DNA from 4 places in the Allobosea sp. TBD101 genome. Region 3 is predicted to be linked to each of the others. Evidence: predicted binding sites of a transcription regulator. Region 3 holds the regulator's gene; each other region holds the start of a gene.

Region 1 (3,997 bases), 590 kb from region 3:
GTGGGGCTCGCTCGTCACTTCGAACCGCTACGATCCGCGGCGGGGGCCGGCGCATCTCAAGACCGGCGCAACCGTCGGCACGGCGATGACCGAGACGCAGGGCGGCTCGGATTTGCGCCAGACCCAGACCTATGCCGAGGACAACCGCGACGGCACTTGGTCGCTGCACGGGCGAAAGTGGTTCTTCTCGGTGCCGCACTCCGACCTGTTCCTGACGCTGGCGCGGACGGCCGAGGGCATCTCCTGCTTCGCCGTGCCGGGCTGGCTGCCGGACGGATCGCGCAATGGCGTCGCGATCCAGCGGCTCAAGGACAAGGTCGGAAATCGTTCGAATGCCTCTTCCGAGGTCGAATTCAGGGGCGCCATCGGCCATCTGGTCGGCGAGCCGGGCAGGGGCATCCGCACAGGCCTATCGATGAACCACAACTCGCGGCTCGACATCGCGGCGGCATCCTCCGGGTTGATGCGGATGGCGGTGTCGCTCGCGGCGCATCATGCGCAGCATCGCCGCGCCTTCCAGAAGGCGCTGATCGACCAGCCGATCATGCAGAACGTGCTGGCGGACCTAGCCATCGAGGCGGAAGCGGCCGTCTGGCTCGCCTTTCGGCTGTTCGCGGCGCTCGATCGGCAGGAGGCGTCCGAAAGCGAGCGGCTGTTGGCGCGGGTCGGGGCGCCGATCGCGAAATACTGGATCACGCGGCGCGCGCCGGCCGTCGTCACCGAGGCGCTGGAATGCCATGGCGGCAACGGCTTCATCGAAGAGAACCCGATGGCGCGGCTCTACAGGGAGGCGCCGCTCAACGCGATCTGGGAAGGCTCGGGCAACGTCATCTGCCTGGACGTGCTGCGATCGTTGGCGCGCGAGGAGGGGGCGGTCGATGTGCTGCGGGGCGAACTGATGGCGGCTGCGGGCGCGGACAGGCGCTACGATGCGGCGCTGAAGCGGCTGGAGGCGGAGTTGCCGGAATTGAGGCGCAACGAGGGGCAGGCGCGGCGTTTGACGGAGCGGCTGGCGCTGATGTTGCAGGGTTCGCTGCTGCTGCGGTTCGCGCCGGCCGCTGTGGCGAATGCCTTCATCGCGACGCGGCTGGATGGCGGCTGGTCGGGGCAATTCGGCGACTTGCCGCCGATGGTCGATGCGGCCGCGCTGGCGCGAAGGGCCGTGCCAGTGGTTTCGTAGGGCGCTTTCGTCATGCTCGCCCTTGTGGCGAGCATCCATGTCTTGAACACGGCCTTCGACGGGGGAAGACGTGGATGGTCGGGACAAGCCCAACCATGACGAAAAGGCAGGTCTGCTAGGCTTCTGGCTCGAAGTTCATCGCCTCGCCGTTGATGCAGTAGCGCAGGCCGGTGGGCGGCGGGCCGTCCGGGAAGACATGGCCGAGATGGCCGCCGCAATTGGCGCAATGGACCTCGACGCGGTGCATGCCGTAGCTGCGGTCCTCGGTGGTGCCGACAGCGCCCTCAAGCGGCTGGTCGAAGCTCGGCCAGCCGGTGCCGCTCTCGAATTTCTTGCCTGATCTGAACAGCTTCTGGTCGCAGCCGGCGCAGGAGAAGGTGCCGGCGCGCTTCTCATAATTCAGCGCGCAGGAGCCCGCCCGCTCGGTGCCGTGGCCGCGCAGGATGCGGTACTGCTCGGGCGTCAGACGCGCGCGCCACTCGGCGTCGGTGAGCTGGAAGGGGAAGTTCTCCTCCTGCTTCTTCTCGGCTCCGAACATGCTCATCAGACCCATCGCGATCTCCTTCCTGGCGGGAGCGCCTCATCGGCTTTCGTGCCGCAATATGGGGCTTCGTGCGCCGGATTTCAGCCCCGCCGATCTCCGGTCGTTTCACGATGCCGTGGCAATCGCGGCAGCATCGTCACCGGACCGTCACGCGACTCCTCTAGCAGCCCGGCCACCCGCAAAGGGAGGAAAACCGGTGACGGAACAGGCGACGCAAACGGCACGCGCGGCCCGCCGCATGACGAGTTCGGGCTTGGGACAGGCCGTCCGGCGCAGCAAGACGCTCTCCAAGGCCGGCATGCTGGAATGGCTGTTTGCCCGCGCCTTCTCGGGGCTGGTCTATCCGCAGATCTGGGAAGACCCGGTCGTCGACATGGCGGCGCTTGAACTCAAGGCCGGCGACCACGTCGTCGCGATCGCGTCCGGTTCCTGCAACATCCTCTCGTATCTGACGGCGGCGCCGATCCGGGTCAGCGCGGTCGACCTCAACGCCACGCATATCGCGCTTGGGCGGCTCAAGCTTGCGGCGCTGGCGCGGATGGAGCGGCAGGAGGATTTCCTGCGCTTCTTCGGCCGGGCGAAGGATGGCGCCAATGTCGCGCTCTACGATCGCGAGATCGCCGATCATCTCGACGCTGTCTCGCGCGGCTACTGGGAGGGGCGGGGGCTGAACGGGCGGCGCCGGATCAATCTCTTCGCTCGGGGATTCCACCGCTACGGCCTGCTCGGCCGGTTCATCGGTACAGGTCATGTTCTGGCGCGATTGCTCGGCGGCAATCCCAAGGCGATGCTGGCGGCCCGCGACCTGGCCGAACAGCGGACGCTCTATGACAGGCATCTCGCGCCGGTCTTCGAACGCAAGCTGGTGCGCTGGCTCGTGCGCCAGCCGGCCTCGCTCTACGGGCTCGGCATTCCGCCGGCGCAGTACAAGGCGCTGGCCGCCGATGGCGATGACGGCATCTTGGGTGCGCTGAAGCTCCGGCTGGAGCGTCTCGCCTGCGATTTCGACCTGAAGGACAACTACTTCGCCCAGCAGGCCTTCGGCCGGCGCTATGGCGACGGGCCGGACGCGGCCTTCCCGCCCTATCTCCAGAAGCAGCATTTCGCGGCGGTGAAGGCGCGCTCGCCGAATGTTTCGTACCGCCAGAGCGCGGTCACTGCCTTCCTCGAAGACCAGCCGGCCGAGAGCTGCGATGCCTATGTGCTGCTCGACGCGCAGGACTGGATGAATGATGCCGATCTCACGGCGCTGTGGTCGCAGATCACACGGACGGCGCGGCCCGGTGCGCGGGTGATCTTCCGCACGGCAGCCGACGAGCGCTTGCTGCCGGGACGAGTGCCGGCCGCGATTCTCGACCAGTGGCATTACGAGGAGGAGAAGAGCCGCGAGCTCTGCCGGCAGGATCGCTCGGCGATCTATGGCGGATTCCACCTTTATGTCCTGAAGGGGCAGGCGCGGTGAGCGCGGCCGAGGCGCCGGCCGGATCGGCCGCCGGATTGATGGACCGGATCTACCGGAACCAGCGCCATATCTACGACGCCAGCCGCAAGTTCTATCTGCTCGGCCGGGACCAGCTCATCGACGGTCTGCAGCCGCCGGCCGGCGGGAGCGTACTGGAGATCGGCTGCGGCACCGGGCGCAATCTGATCCGGATCGCGCAGCGCTATCCGGAGTGCGCCTGCCATGGACTCGACGTCTCCAGCGCGATGCTCGCGACGGCGCAGGGCTCGGTGGCGAAGGCGGGTTTGGAGCAACGGATCGGGCTCGCGCAGGCCGATGCGACCAGCTTTGATCCGCAGGTTCTGTTCGGCCGCGCCGGCTTCGACCGGATCGTGATCTCCTATGCGCTCTCGATGATCCCGCCCTGGCAGGGCGTCGTCGCCGAGGCGCTGCGCCGGCTTAATCCCGGCGGTTCGCTGCATATCGTCGATTTCGGCGATCAGGCCGGGTTGCCGGCTCCGTTCAAGGCGGTGCTGTTGCGCTGGCTCGCGCTGTTTCATGTCACGCCGCGCGAGGATTTGTCACGTATCGTACTTGCCATGGCCGAAGCGGCCGGGATCGATTGCCGGATCGGCGCGCCCTATCGCGGTTATGCGGTGCATGCGGTGGCGACGCGGCGCCGGCGCGCTCCGTAGCGTCGCACCGACGGAGCGCCTATGCTGGCGGCGATGGATGCCGCCGACGCCCCGCCCGATCAGAGCCGCTTCGAAGCCCTGCGGAGCCGCCTGCGCCAGCTCTATCACGGCCGTTCGCCGTCGGCGCTGCGCTTCCA
Region 2 (3,997 bases), 450 kb from region 3:
CGAAGACGAGCTCGGGATACTTGGCCTTCCAGTCCTGGGCGAAAGCCGGGGCGGCGGCGAGGGCGAGGCCGGCGACGGCGAGCGAGAGGGTATGACGACGGGTCAGCATCGATGTGCTCCTGGTTGTAGTCGGGGATGGTCTTCTCGCGGCGACGGCCTTCGGGCCGGTCCGGCGATCTCTGGAAATCAGGCGATCTTCTGGCGGGCGCGCTTCGCCTCGGAGGCGGCGATCGCATCGAGCGCATCCAGCGCCTCGGCGCCGGCATCCTTGGCCTCGATGCCGTAGAGTTCGGCTGCGATCTCGCGGGTCAGCGCCTGCGGCACATCGTCGAACACGACCTTGCCGGCGGACATGCCGATCAGGCGGTCACAGTATTTCGCGGCGATGTCGAGATCGTGCAGGTTGCACATCACGGTGATGCCGTCCTCGCGATTGATGCGGAACAGCGCGTCCATGACGACCTGGGTGTTGCGCGGGTCGAGCGAGGCGATCGGCTCGTCGGCGAGGATGATGCGGGGCTCCTGCACGAGGGCGCGGGCGATGGCGACGCGCTGTTGCTGGCCCCCCGAAAGCGTCTCGGCGCGCTGCGCCAGGAGATGGCCCATATCGAGACGCTCGAGTGCCGCGATGGCTCGGACCTTGTCGTCCTCGGAGAAGCTTTTCACGAGCGTCAAAGCCGCGGAACGGTGGTTCAACCGGCCGAGCAGGACATTGGTCAGCACGTCCAGGCGGCCGACGAGGTTGAACTGCTGGAAGATCATCGCCGTGTCGCGGCGCCAGCGCCGGAGCGAGGCGCCCTTCAGGCCGGTGACGTCCTGCTCCTCGCAGACGATCTGGCCGGAGGTCGGCTCGGTCAGGCGGTTCAGCATGCGCAAGAGCGTCGACTTGCCGGCGCCGGACGGGCCGATGACGCCGACCATCTCTCCCTTCGGGACGGTCAAGGTGACGGTGTCGACCGCGTTCCTGTCGCCAAAGCGCTTGGTCAGGCCTTCGATGCGGAGCATGGACTGGTTCTCGGGCACGATGCGGGCATGAGAGCGTTCCCGTCCGGCGGTGCGGGAGGGGGCGTCTCGATCGCGGCGAGCCCTAAATGCCGTGGATGACAGCGGCGTGACGGCCCTGAAAAAGCACGATGCGCGACCTGTGGACCGGTCAACGTTTCGTGAGGTCTCGAGAATGCGCTTGGACGATCAGCGGCTTCCCGGCAGGATGACGGTGGATGTCTGTGTGCGGCGGAGATGCCCGTGACGGTGGGCTTCTTATCGGCAAGCATCTTGCATTGATGCCTGCGAAGCCGGATCGATGCGGCATCGGCGCAAAAGCCTCTGTTTTTGTGCCGCTGTGGCGCGCCGGTATCTTAGCAACGCCTTTCGTTCCATTTAAGACTAATGGGCGGCAACGGAGCCTCCAGCCTGATGAAGCGGTTCGTTCTTCTTGTTCTTGTCGGCGCGATCGCGGGTGGTGGTTACTATGCCTACCGCAACCAGCGCGCCGGCACCCAGCAGGCTCAGGCGAGCGCGGTCTCGGGGCCGCGAGCCGTTCCGGTGGAGGTCGCGTCCGTCGAACTGGCGACCGTGAGCGAGGAGGTCGAGGCGCTCGGCACGCTCGCCGCCGATGAATCCGTGGTGATCGCGCCGGAAATCGCTGGCCGCGTCATCTTCCTCGGCTTCCGCGAGGGCGAGCGCGTCAAGGCCGGGCAGGAGCTGGTCAAACTCGACACGGCGATCCTCGATGCCGAGCTGAAGCAGGCAATGGCCGATCTCGGCCTCGCCCGCGACACCAATGATCGGCTGCGGTCGCTGGTCTCGCGCGGATCGGGAACGCAGGTCGCGCTCGACGAGTCCGCGGCGAAGCTCGCCTCCAGCGAGGCGCGCGTCCAGCTCGCCAAGGCCAAGCTGGCGCAGTCGACCATCGTGGCGCCGTTCAACGGCGTCGTCGGCCTGCGCTCGGTCGGCGTCGGCGATTACGTTTCGGTCGGCAAGCCGCTGATCGTGCTGACCAGCATCGACCCGATCAAGATCGATTTCCGCGTGCCCGAGATTTATCTCAGTCGCCTCAAGGTCGGCCAGCCCGTGCAGATGCGGGTCGATGCGGTTCCGGACCGGAAGTTCCAGGGGCAGATCTACGCGATCGACCCGGTGGTGGATGTCAACGGCCGGGCGATCCGCCTGCGCGCCAACATTCCGAACGCCGATCTCGCGCTGAAGCCCGGCCTCTTCGCCCGGCTCGCGATTACGGTCGACTATCGCGAGAAGGCGATCGTGGTGCCGGAGATGGCCGTGGTGCCGGATGCGGTCGGCAAAATCATCTACGTCGTCGACAAGGGCAAGGCGAAGAAGGTCAAGGTCGAGCTGGGCAAGCGCCTGCCGGGCAAGGTCGAGATCGTGCGCGGGCTGACGCCCGACATGCAGATCATCACCGCCGGCCAGATGCGGCTGCGCGACGGCGCGATCATTGCGATCAAGGACAAGGTCGTCCAGACGAGCCAGCTCTAGGATCGCGCCATGAGCCTCTTCGAACTCTTCGTCCGCCGGCCCGTTCTCTCGACGGTGCTGAGCCTTCTGGTGATGCTGATCGGCATCGTCTCCTATGGCCGCCTGACGATCCGCGAATATCCGAATATCGACGAGCCGATCGTTTCGGTCCGCACCGACTATCGCGGCGCCTCGGCCGAGATCATCGAGACGCAGGTCACCCAGATCCTGGAGAACTCGATCGCCGGCATCGAGGGCATCGAGATCATCTCCTCGGCCAGCCGCCAGGAGCGCAGCTTCATCCAGGTGCGCTTCCGCCCGGATGTCGACCCCGACGTCGCGGCGTCCGACGTGCGCGACCGCGTCAGCCGCGTACGCAGCCGCCTGCCGGACGAGATCGACGAACCGGTCATCGCCAAAGTCGAGGCCGACGCGCAGCCGATCCTCTATCTCTCGCTGACCAGCTCGCGGCACGGGCCGCTCGAGCTCACCGATTTCGCCGATCGTTTCATCTCCGACCGGGTCCAGAACGTGACCGGCGTGGCCGAGGTCCGCATTCTCGGCCAGCGGCAATATGCGATGCGCATCTGGCTCGATCGCGCCCGCCTCTCGGCCTACGACATCTCGGTCCAGCAGGTCGAGGCGGCCGTCCGGGCGCAGAATGTCGAGATCCCGTCAGGCCGGATCGAGAGCAACGACCGCGAATTCACGGTGCTCTCGCAGACCAGCATGACGACGCCGGAGGAGTTCCGCGAGATCGTCGTCAAGGACGCCAACGGTTTCGCCGTCAAGGTCAAGGATATCGCCAAGGTCGAACTCGCCGCGCGCGAGGAGCGCAATGCCGCCTGGTTCAAGGGCACGCCTTCGGTGACGATCGGTATCGTCAAGCAGGCGACGGCGAACCCGCTCGACGTCTCCGCCGGCATCGAGGAAGCCCTGCCGGGCATCATCGAGGACCTGCCCGAGGGCATGTCGATCGCCAAGTCCTACGACAGCTCGGTCTTCATCGACCGCTCGATCAAGGCGGTCTACCAGACGATCATCGAAGCGATCGTGCTGGTCGTGCTGATCATCTTCATCTTCCTGCGCTCGGTCCGTGCGACCCTGATCCCGCTGGTGACGATCCCGGTCTCGCTGATCGGCTCGTTCGCGCTGATGTATGCGTTCGGCTTTACCGTGAACACGCTGACGCTGCTCTCGATGGTGCTCGCCATCGGCCTCGTCGTCGACGATGCCATCGTGGTGCTGGAAAACGTGCACCGCCATATCGAGGACGGCATGCAGCCGACCCCGGCGGCGATCCGCGGCATCAACGAGATCGCCTTCGCCGTGGTGGCGATGACGCTGACCTTGGTCGCCGTCTATGCGCCGATGGCGTTCTCGACCGGACGCACCGGCAAGCTCTTCATCGAGTTCGCGCTGACGCTGGCCGGCGCCGTGCTGGTCTCCGGCTTCGTCGCGCTGACGCTGACGCCGATGATGTGCGCCAAGCTGCTGCGCCACCACGAAAAGCATAACTGGC
Region 3 (3,997 bases):
TCGCGACGGCAGCGCCTTCCGCCTTCGTGATCTGCGCCGCACTCAACGTCGCGCCCTCCCGCACTGGCCTTCAAGAATGGCCTTGGAGGCCATAGCGCCCGATCTTCGGCAAGGCCAGCCCGGCGAAACCTCCCGCTCGCCCGCGCGTTATCGCGAAGGAGGACGCGCCATGCACACCATTCTGCCTGCCCCGGACCATGTCGCCGCCTATCGCCTGTCGCGGACGCTGACGGCTGAGGATATCGACGCGATCGTGGCCGATATCGAGGCACGGCTGACCCGCCACGAGAAGCTCGGCATCCTCGCCGACATGACCGATTTCACCGACATGACACTCGCCGCAGCCTGGAAGGACGCGCGCTACAGCATCGGCAAGCTCTGGGAGCTCAGGCGCTTTCCGAAGGAGGCCGTAATCACCGACAGGGGCTGGCTCGCCGGCTTCGTCGATCTGCTCGACCCGGCGATCCCCTTCGTCAAGGTCCGCGCCTTCAAGCCCGAGGACTATGACAAGGCGCTGAGCTGGGTCGGCGATATCGAGGGCGGGCCGGACGCCTGAGGCTTACGCGGCTCCGCTGCGCGCGAAGGTCTCGTCGAAGGCGTAGCCCGCGCCGCGCACGGTGCGCAGCGGGTCCTTGGCATCGCCCGGCGTGATCGCCTTGCGCAAACGCCCGACATGGACGTCCACCGTGCGCTCGTCGATATAGACGTCGCGGCCCCAGACGGCGTCGAGCAATTGGGCGCGCGAATAGACCCGGCCCGGCGCCTGCATCAGGAATTCCAGCAAACGGAACTCGGTCGGCCCGAGATGCAGTTCGTTGCCCGCCCGCCGGACACGCCGCGTCGTGCGGTCGAGTTCGAGGTCGCCGGCCGCGAGCAGGCCCGCGACGTGACCGGGCTTCGCCCTGCGCAGCAGCGCCTGGATGCGCGCGATCAGCTCCGGCAGCGAGAAGGGCTTGACGACATAGTCGTCGGCGCCGGTCGCAAGGCCACGAACCCGCTCGGTCTCCTCGCCGCGCGCCGTCAGCATGATGATCGGCACGCGCTCGGTGTCCCGCCGCGAGCGCAGGCGCCGGCAGAGTTCGATGCCGGACAGGCCCGGCAGCATCCAGTCAAGCAGGACGAGATCGGGCGTGTGATCGCGCAGGTGCAATTCCGCATCGTCCCCGCGCGCGACGCTGTCCACCTCGAAGCCCTCGGCCTCAAGGTTGTAGCGCAGCAGCAGGGTGAGCGGCTCCTCGTCCTCGACGATCAGGATGCGTGCGGCCATGCTTCTTTTCCGTCCGTCATTCGAGCCTGCCGTCATGCTCGCCCCTGTGGCGAGCATCCACGTCTTGAACGGCACCTGCCAGGACGAAGACGTGGATGGTCGGGACAAGCCCGACCATGACGGAAAGGCTACGGCACTTCGTGTTCGTTCAGTTTCCCGTCACCGCTTCGACCTCGATATTGGTCGTATCGAGCTTGGGACGGTTCACATCGAGGGAATCGCCGGTGACGAGGTAATGGATGGTCTCGGCGATATTGGTGGTGTGGTCGCCGATGCGCTCGATGTTCTTCGCGCAGAACAGCAGATGCGTGCAGAAGGTGATGTTGCGCGGATCTTCCATCATGTAGGTCAGGAGTTCGCGGAACAGCGAGGTGTAGAGCGCGTCGATCTCGTCGTCGCGCTTCCAGACCTCGAGCGCCTTCTGCTCGTTGGTCGCGGCATAGGCGTCGAGCACGTCCTTGAGCTGGGCCTGCACGAGACGGCTGATATGCTCGAGGCCGACGACCGCGCGATGCGGCGGCTGGAACTGCCCGGCGATGGCGACGGCGCGCTTGGCGATGTTCTTGGCGAGATCGCCGACGCGCTCGATGTCGGAAGCGAGGCGGATCGCCGAGATCAGCTCGCGCAGATCCTGCGCCAGCGGCTGGCGCCGGGCGATGGTGAGCACGGCCTTCTCCTCGACCTCACGCTGGAGATTGTCGAGGCGCTGGTCGGCCGAGATGATCTTCTGGGCGAGCGCGGTGTCGCGGCGAACCAGCGCGACCGTGGAATCGCCCAGCATGCGCTCGGCCATGCCGCCCATTTCGGCGAGGCTGCGGCGGATGCCTTCGAGATCGGTGTCGTAGGAGCGGACGATATGGTCGGTCATGGCGTTGTCCTCCGGCACATCGGGCCGAAAAGTGGAAACCGGTTTTCGGGCAAGCCGATGCGAAACTAAATGTCGCTTAGCCGAAACGGCCGGTGACGTAGTCCTGGGTCTGCTTCTTGGCGGGGTTCATGAAGATCGTGTTGGTCGGCGCGAACTCGATGACCTCGCCGAGATACATGAAGGCCGTGTACTGCGAGATGCGCGCCGCCTGCTGCATGTTGTGCGTCACGATCGCGATGGTGAAGTCGCTCTTGAGCTGCTCCAGCAGGTCCTCGATCTTGCCGGTCGAGATCGGGTCGAGCGCCGAGGTCGGCTCGTCGAACAGGATCACCTCCGGCTTCTGCGCGATGGTGCGGGCGATGCACAGGCGCTGCTGCTGGCCGCCGGAGAGGCCCATGCCCGAGCTCTTCAGCTTGTCCTTGACCTCGTCCCAGAGCGCGGCACGGCGCAGGGCACCCTCGACGCGGTCGTCGAGCTCCGATTTCGGCGGCTTCTCGTAGAGGCGGATGCCGAAGGCGACGTTGTCGTAGATCGACATCGGGAACGGCGTCGGCTTCTGGAAAACCATGCCGACGCGCGAGCGCAGCTCGTTCACATCGACGTCCTTGCCGATGATGTTGCGGCCATCGAGCATGATCTCGCCTTCGGCGCGCTGCTCCGGATAGAGCGAGTAGATGCGGTTGAAGATGCGCAGCAGGGTCGACTTGCCGCAGCCCGACGGGCCGATCAGCGCCGTGACGTGGCGGTCGCGGAAGTCGAGATTGATGTTCTTCAGCGCCTTGTGCTCGCCGTAGTAGAAATCGAGGTTCTTCACCGCGATCCGGACGGGCGCCTCGGCATCGAGCGACTGGGGGGAGAGTTCAAGGGTCGAAAGCATCGACATGGGTCCTCAAGGTCGGTCGCGACCGGGTTGGTTTCAGGCTCACTTGCTGCCGGCGACGATGCGCCGGGCAATGATCGAGAGCACGAGGATCGAGACGGTGATGATGAGCGAGCCGGCCCAGGCGAGCTGCTGCCAGTTCTCGTAAGGGGCGGAGGCGAACTGGTAGATCGTCACCGGCAGGTTCGAGACGCCGCCGACCAGCGTCGGCGAGAACCAGAAATTGTTGTTGAGCGCGGTGAAGAGCAGCGGCGCGGTCTCGCCGGCGATGCGGGCGAGCGCCAAGAGGATGCCGGTGACCATGCCGGCCTTGGCCGCGCGCCAGGTCACCGAGGTGATGACGACGGAGGGCGGCGCGCCGAGCGCGGCGCCGGCTTCACGCAGCGGACCGGGCACGAGGTTCAGCATGTCCTCGGTGGTGCGCACGATGACCGGGATCGCGATGATGCCGAGCGCGACGCCGCCGGCCCAACCGGAATAACCGCGGAACGGCTCGACCAGGATGACGTAGACGAACAGGCCGATCAGGATCGACGGTGCCGAGAGCAGGATGTCGTTGATGAAGCGGATCAGGTTGGCGAGCTTCGAGCCGCGGCCGTATTCCGCAAGCCAGGTCCCGGCCAGCACGCCGATCGGCGTGGCGATCGCGATGCCGAGGAAGGTCAGCACGAAGGAGCCGACGATGGCGTTGGCGATGCCGCCGCCTTCCGTGCCGGGGCCAGGCGTCACCGCCGTGAAGGTCGCGATCGAAAGGCCGCCGACGCCCTTCACCACGAGCATGCCGAGGATCCAGAACAGCACGAAGATGGCGATGAAGGTGAAGCCGGTGGCGATGATCTTCATAAGCCGGTCGGCGGTGCGGCGCGACTGGCGCACGCGCGCCCAGGGCTGATGAGGCAGTTCGCGAGGCGTGGTCGTCATGGTCATGGGGTTGAGCCTCAGTAGCGCTTGACGCGGGCGACCAGCAGTCGCGCGATGACGA
Region 4 (3,997 bases), 1.9 Mb from region 3:
TGGACCTGGCCCTTGGCGACGCTCGGCGTCTTCTTTGCCGGGCAGTTCCTCGAAGGGAACATCCTCCAGCCCAAGTTGGTCGGCAATTCCATCGGCGTTCACCCGGTCTGGCTGATGTTCGCGCTGCTTGCCTTCGGCTCGCTGTTCGGCTTCGTCGGCCTGTTGCTGGCGGTGCCGCTCGCGGCCGTCATCGGCGTGCTCTGCCGCTTCGCCTTGCGGCAATACCTCGCCAGCAACCTTTATCACGGTGGTGATGCCACCCGCGCTGCGGCGGCCAAGGCGCGCATCGACGCCGACGCCTGAGTTGTCCATGTCCGAAATTCCCCCGCGTCCGCGCCAGCTCGCCTTCGACCTGCCGGTCGACAGCCGTCATGGCGTCGAGGATTTTCTGGTCGGCGCCTCCAACGAGGCCGCCTATGGCCTGATCGAGCGCTGGCCGGCCTGGCCGGAAGCCTGGCTGCGCCTGACCGGGCCGGAAGGCGCCGGCAAGACCCATCTCGCCGCGATCTGGGCGCGCGCGGCCCATGCCTGGACGATTTCCGCCAGGGAGCTGGACGAGGCGCAGGTGCCGCATTTCGTCTCCGGCGGCGCGCTGGTGATCGAGGATTGCGATTCAGGCTCCCTCGACGAGCCCGCCCTGTTCCATCTGATGAATGCGATCAAGGCGCGCGGCGGCTCGTTGCTGCTGACGGCGCGGCGCTCGCCCGACCTCTGGGGGCTGACGGTACCGGACCTGCTCTCGCGCCTGAGGCTGGCTCCTGCCGCAACGATCGAGCCACCGGATGACGGGTTGCTGCGGGCATTGCTGGTCAAGCTCTTCATCGACCGCCAGCTCGTCGTCGATATCGCCGTGATCGACGCCCTCGCCATGCGGATGGAGCGTTCCTTCGCCGCCGCGCGGCAGGTTGTCGACCGGCTCGACCGGCTTGCGCTCGAACGCGGCCGCAGGGTGACGCGCCCCTTGGTGCAGGAGGCTTTGGCGGAACTCTTCCCGCAGGATGCGGGTTGAACCGGGCCGCGTCTCCTCGAGCCGGCATTCCTCAAATCATGTCGCTTGTCATCGAACCGTCACGCTAGGATGGCTTCAAGATCGGCGACAGGTGAGGGGCCGATCGGGGCACGGATGAAGCGCATGACGACTGATACTGTGATGATCCAGGCCGAGACTACCGGTGAGGAGGCCGCGCTGTCGCTGCGCCAGCAACCGGAGCGCTTCATGAACCGTGAGCTCTCCTGGCTCCAGTTCAACCGCCGCGTCATGGAGGAAGCCTCGAATCGCAGTCACCCGCTGCTGGAGCAACTGCGCTTCCTCTCGATCTCCGCGAACAATCTCGACGAGTTCTTCATGGTCCGCGTCTCCGGCCTGCGCGAGCAGCTCAAGGCCGGCGTCATCACGCGCAGCCAGGACGGCCTGACGCCGGCCGGCCAGCTCGTCGCCATCGGCGAAGCCGTCGCGGCCTTGACCGCCGACCAGCAGGCGCGCTGGGCCGAGCTGCGCCACGATCTGCACGAGAACCGCATCCACCTGCTCCAGCCCGGCGATATCGGATCGCAGGACCGGATCTGGCTGGAGGATTACTTCCTCAACTACATCTTCCCGGTGCTGACGCCGCTGGCGATCGACCCGGCGCATCCCTTCCCCTTCATCCCCAATCTCGGCTTCACCATCGCGCTGGCGCTGGAGCGCAAGCATGACGGGCGCCAGCTCGACGCGCTGATCCGCGTGCCCACGAAGATCGACCGCTTCATCGAGTTGCCGGACCTGGCGCGCGAAGGGCTGCACCGCTTCATCGCGCTCGACGACGCGGTCTCGCTGTTCATCAGCAAGCTCTTCCCGGGTTACGAGGTGAAGGGTGCCGGCTCGTTCCGCATCATCCGCGATTCCGATCTCGACATCGAGGAGGAGGCGGAGGACCTCGTCCGCGTCTTCGAGACCATGCTGAAGCAGCGCCGCCTCGGCGTCGTCATCCGGCTCGAACTCTCGACCGGCATGCCGGACCATCTGCGCCGGCTGATCGTGCGCGAGCTCAAGGTCGACAACGACGAGGTCGTCGAGGTCAACGGCATGATCGGCCTGACCGAGCTCTCGCAGCTCGTCGGCGTCGACCGGCCGGACCTGAAGTTCAAGCCCTACAACGCTCGCTTCCCGGAGCGCATCCGCGAGCATGGCGGCGATTGCTTCGCGGCGATCCGGCAGAAGGACCTGCTGGTCCATCATCCCTATGAGAGCTTCGACGTCGTCGTGCAGTTCCTGCAGCAGGCGGCGCGCGACCCCAATGTCGTCGCGATCAAGCAGACGCTCTACCGCACCTCCGCGAACTCGCCGATCGTCAAGGCGCTCACCGAAGCGGCCGAGGCCGGCAAGTCGGTGACGGCGCTGGTCGAGCTCAAGGCCCGCTTCGACGAGGAAGCCAATATCCGCTGGGCCAAGGAGATGGAGCGCGCCGGCGTCCAGGTCGTCTACGGCTTCATCGAGCTCAAGACCCACGCCAAGCTGTCATTGGTCGTGCGCCGCGAGGCGGGGCAGCTCGTCAGCTACTGCCACATCGCGACCGGCAACTACCACCCGATCACGGCGCGCATCTATACCGACGTCTCCTTCTTCACCGCCGATCCGGTGATCGCGCAGGACGTCGCCCGCATCTTCAACTTCATCACCGGCTATGCCGAGCCCGCTGGTCTCGAGCGGATGGCCGTCTCGCCGACCAGCCTGAAGCAGCGCCTGCTCGCCGACATCGCCGAGGAGATCGCCCATGTGAAGGCCGGCCGCAAGGGCGCGATCTGGGGCAAGTGCAATTCGCTGGTCGATCCCGAGATTATCGACGCGCTCTATGACGCCAGCCAGGCCGGCGTCGAGATCGACTTCGTCGTGCGCGGCATCTGCTGCCTGAGGCCCGGCGTGCCCGGTCTATCCGAGAATATCCGGGTCAAGTCGATTATCGGCCGCTTCCTGGAGCATACCCGCATCTACGCCTTCGGCGCCGGTCACGGCATGCCGTCGCCCAAGGCCAAGATCTACATTTCCTCGGCCGACCTGATGCCGCGCAATCTCGACCGCCGCGTCGAGGCGCTGACGCCGATCCTCAATCCGACTGTGCATCAGCAGTTGCTGGATCAGATCATGTTGGCCAATCTGCTCGACAACGAGCAGAGCTGGACGATATTGCCCGATGGCGGCTCGCGCCGCATTGTCCCCGCGCCGAACGAAGAGCCGTTCAACGCGCATAAGTACTTCATGACGAACCCGAGTCTGTCCGGACGTGGAAAATCGCTCTCCAATTCAAGTCCCCGCTCCCTCTCGCGCCGAGGGGGACGCAAGGCCTGAGCTCAGGCATGCGCCGGGGCGGCTCGCGTTGTCCCATACGATCGCCATCGTCGATATCGGCTCGAACTCGGTCCGTCTCGTCGTCTACGAGATGCTGGCCCGCGCGCCGTCGCAGGTCTTCAACGAGAAGGAGATGGCCGGTCTCGGCCGGCAGGTCGCCTCGACCGGCCGTCTTGCCGACGATGCCATCGCCAAGGCGATCAATGCGCTGGTGCGCTTCCGCATCCTCTGCGAAGCCATGCATGTCGGCGAGATCCGCGTCATCGCGACGGCTGCGGCGCGCTATGCCAGCAACGGCCCGGAATTCATCGCCCGCGCCGAGGCGGCGATCGGGCAGCCGATCGAGTTGATCTCGGGCGGTCGCGAGGCCGTGCTCTCCGGCCTCGGCGTGATCTCGGGCTTCGACAACCCGGACGGCGTCGTCGGCGACCTCGGCGGCGGCAGCCTGGAGCTGATCTCGGTCAAGGACGGCGCGGTGGGGCAGGGTGCCAGCGTCCCGCTCGGCGGTCTCGCCCTGCTCGACCGATCGAAGGGCTCGCTCAAGGCGGCCGAGAAGATCGTCAAGGACGAGCTCGACAAGCTGCCGCAGCTCGCCGCCATGAAGGGCCGCGACTTCTACGCCGTCGGCGGCACCTGGCGCGCGCTCGCCACCCTCCACCAGCATCGCGCGGC

Evidence for each region. The regulator PhoB, encoded in region 3, activates phosphate uptake and scavenging genes when phosphate is short. The targets are predictions, from matches to a motif close to TGTCATNNANCTGTCAT.
Region 1: a site for PhoB is predicted at 1,859-1,875, ahead of AC6RIC_RS10130 (BtaA family protein). Genes of this name have one in related genera too.
Region 2: a site for PhoB is predicted at 1,101-1,117, ahead of phnC (phosphonate ABC transporter ATP-binding protein). Genes of this name have one in related genera too.
Region 4: a site for PhoB is predicted at 1,056-1,072, ahead of AC6RIC_RS16680 (RNA degradosome polyphosphate kinase). Genes of this name have one in related genera too.

What each region holds. Positions count from the first base shown of each region.
Region 1 covers NZ_CM187543.1:2,111,212-2,115,208, forward strand. Annotated here, with positions in the region: gene AC6RIC_RS10120 (acyl-CoA dehydrogenase family protein) at 1-1,180, shown strand, start outside; gene msrB (peptide-methionine (R)-S-oxide reductase MsrB) at 1,296-1,724, opposite strand; gene AC6RIC_RS10130 (BtaA family protein) at 1,963-3,186, shown strand; gene AC6RIC_RS10135 (class I SAM-dependent methyltransferase) at 3,225-3,860, shown strand; gene AC6RIC_RS10140 (potassium channel family protein) at 3,882-3,997, shown strand, end outside.
Region 2 covers NZ_CM187543.1:1,072,268-1,076,264, forward strand. Annotated here, with positions in the region: gene phnD (phosphonate ABC transporter substrate-binding protein) at 1-109, opposite strand, end outside; gene phnC (phosphonate ABC transporter ATP-binding protein) at 187-1,005, opposite strand; gene AC6RIC_RS05100 (efflux RND transporter periplasmic adaptor subunit) at 1,417-2,496, shown strand; gene AC6RIC_RS05105 (efflux RND transporter permease subunit) at 2,506-3,997, shown strand, end outside.
Region 3 covers NZ_CM187543.1:1,517,950-1,521,946, reverse strand. Annotated here, with positions in the region: gene AC6RIC_RS07125 (amino acid ABC transporter ATP-binding protein) at 1-46, opposite strand, end outside; gene AC6RIC_RS07120 (SpoIIAA family protein) at 170-556, shown strand; gene phoB (phosphate regulon transcriptional regulator PhoB) at 560-1,267, opposite strand; gene phoU (phosphate signaling complex protein PhoU) at 1,416-2,135, opposite strand; gene pstB (phosphate ABC transporter ATP-binding protein PstB) at 2,212-3,018, opposite strand; gene pstA (phosphate ABC transporter permease PstA) at 3,058-3,942, opposite strand; gene pstC (phosphate ABC transporter permease subunit PstC) at 3,954-3,997, opposite strand, start outside.
Region 4 covers NZ_CM187543.1:3,426,649-3,430,645, reverse strand. Annotated here, with positions in the region: gene AC6RIC_RS16690 (AI-2E family transporter) at 1-303, shown strand, start outside; gene AC6RIC_RS16685 (P-loop NTPase family protein) at 311-1,009, shown strand; gene AC6RIC_RS16680 (RNA degradosome polyphosphate kinase) at 1,133-3,325, shown strand; gene ppx (exopolyphosphatase) at 3,354-3,997, shown strand, end outside.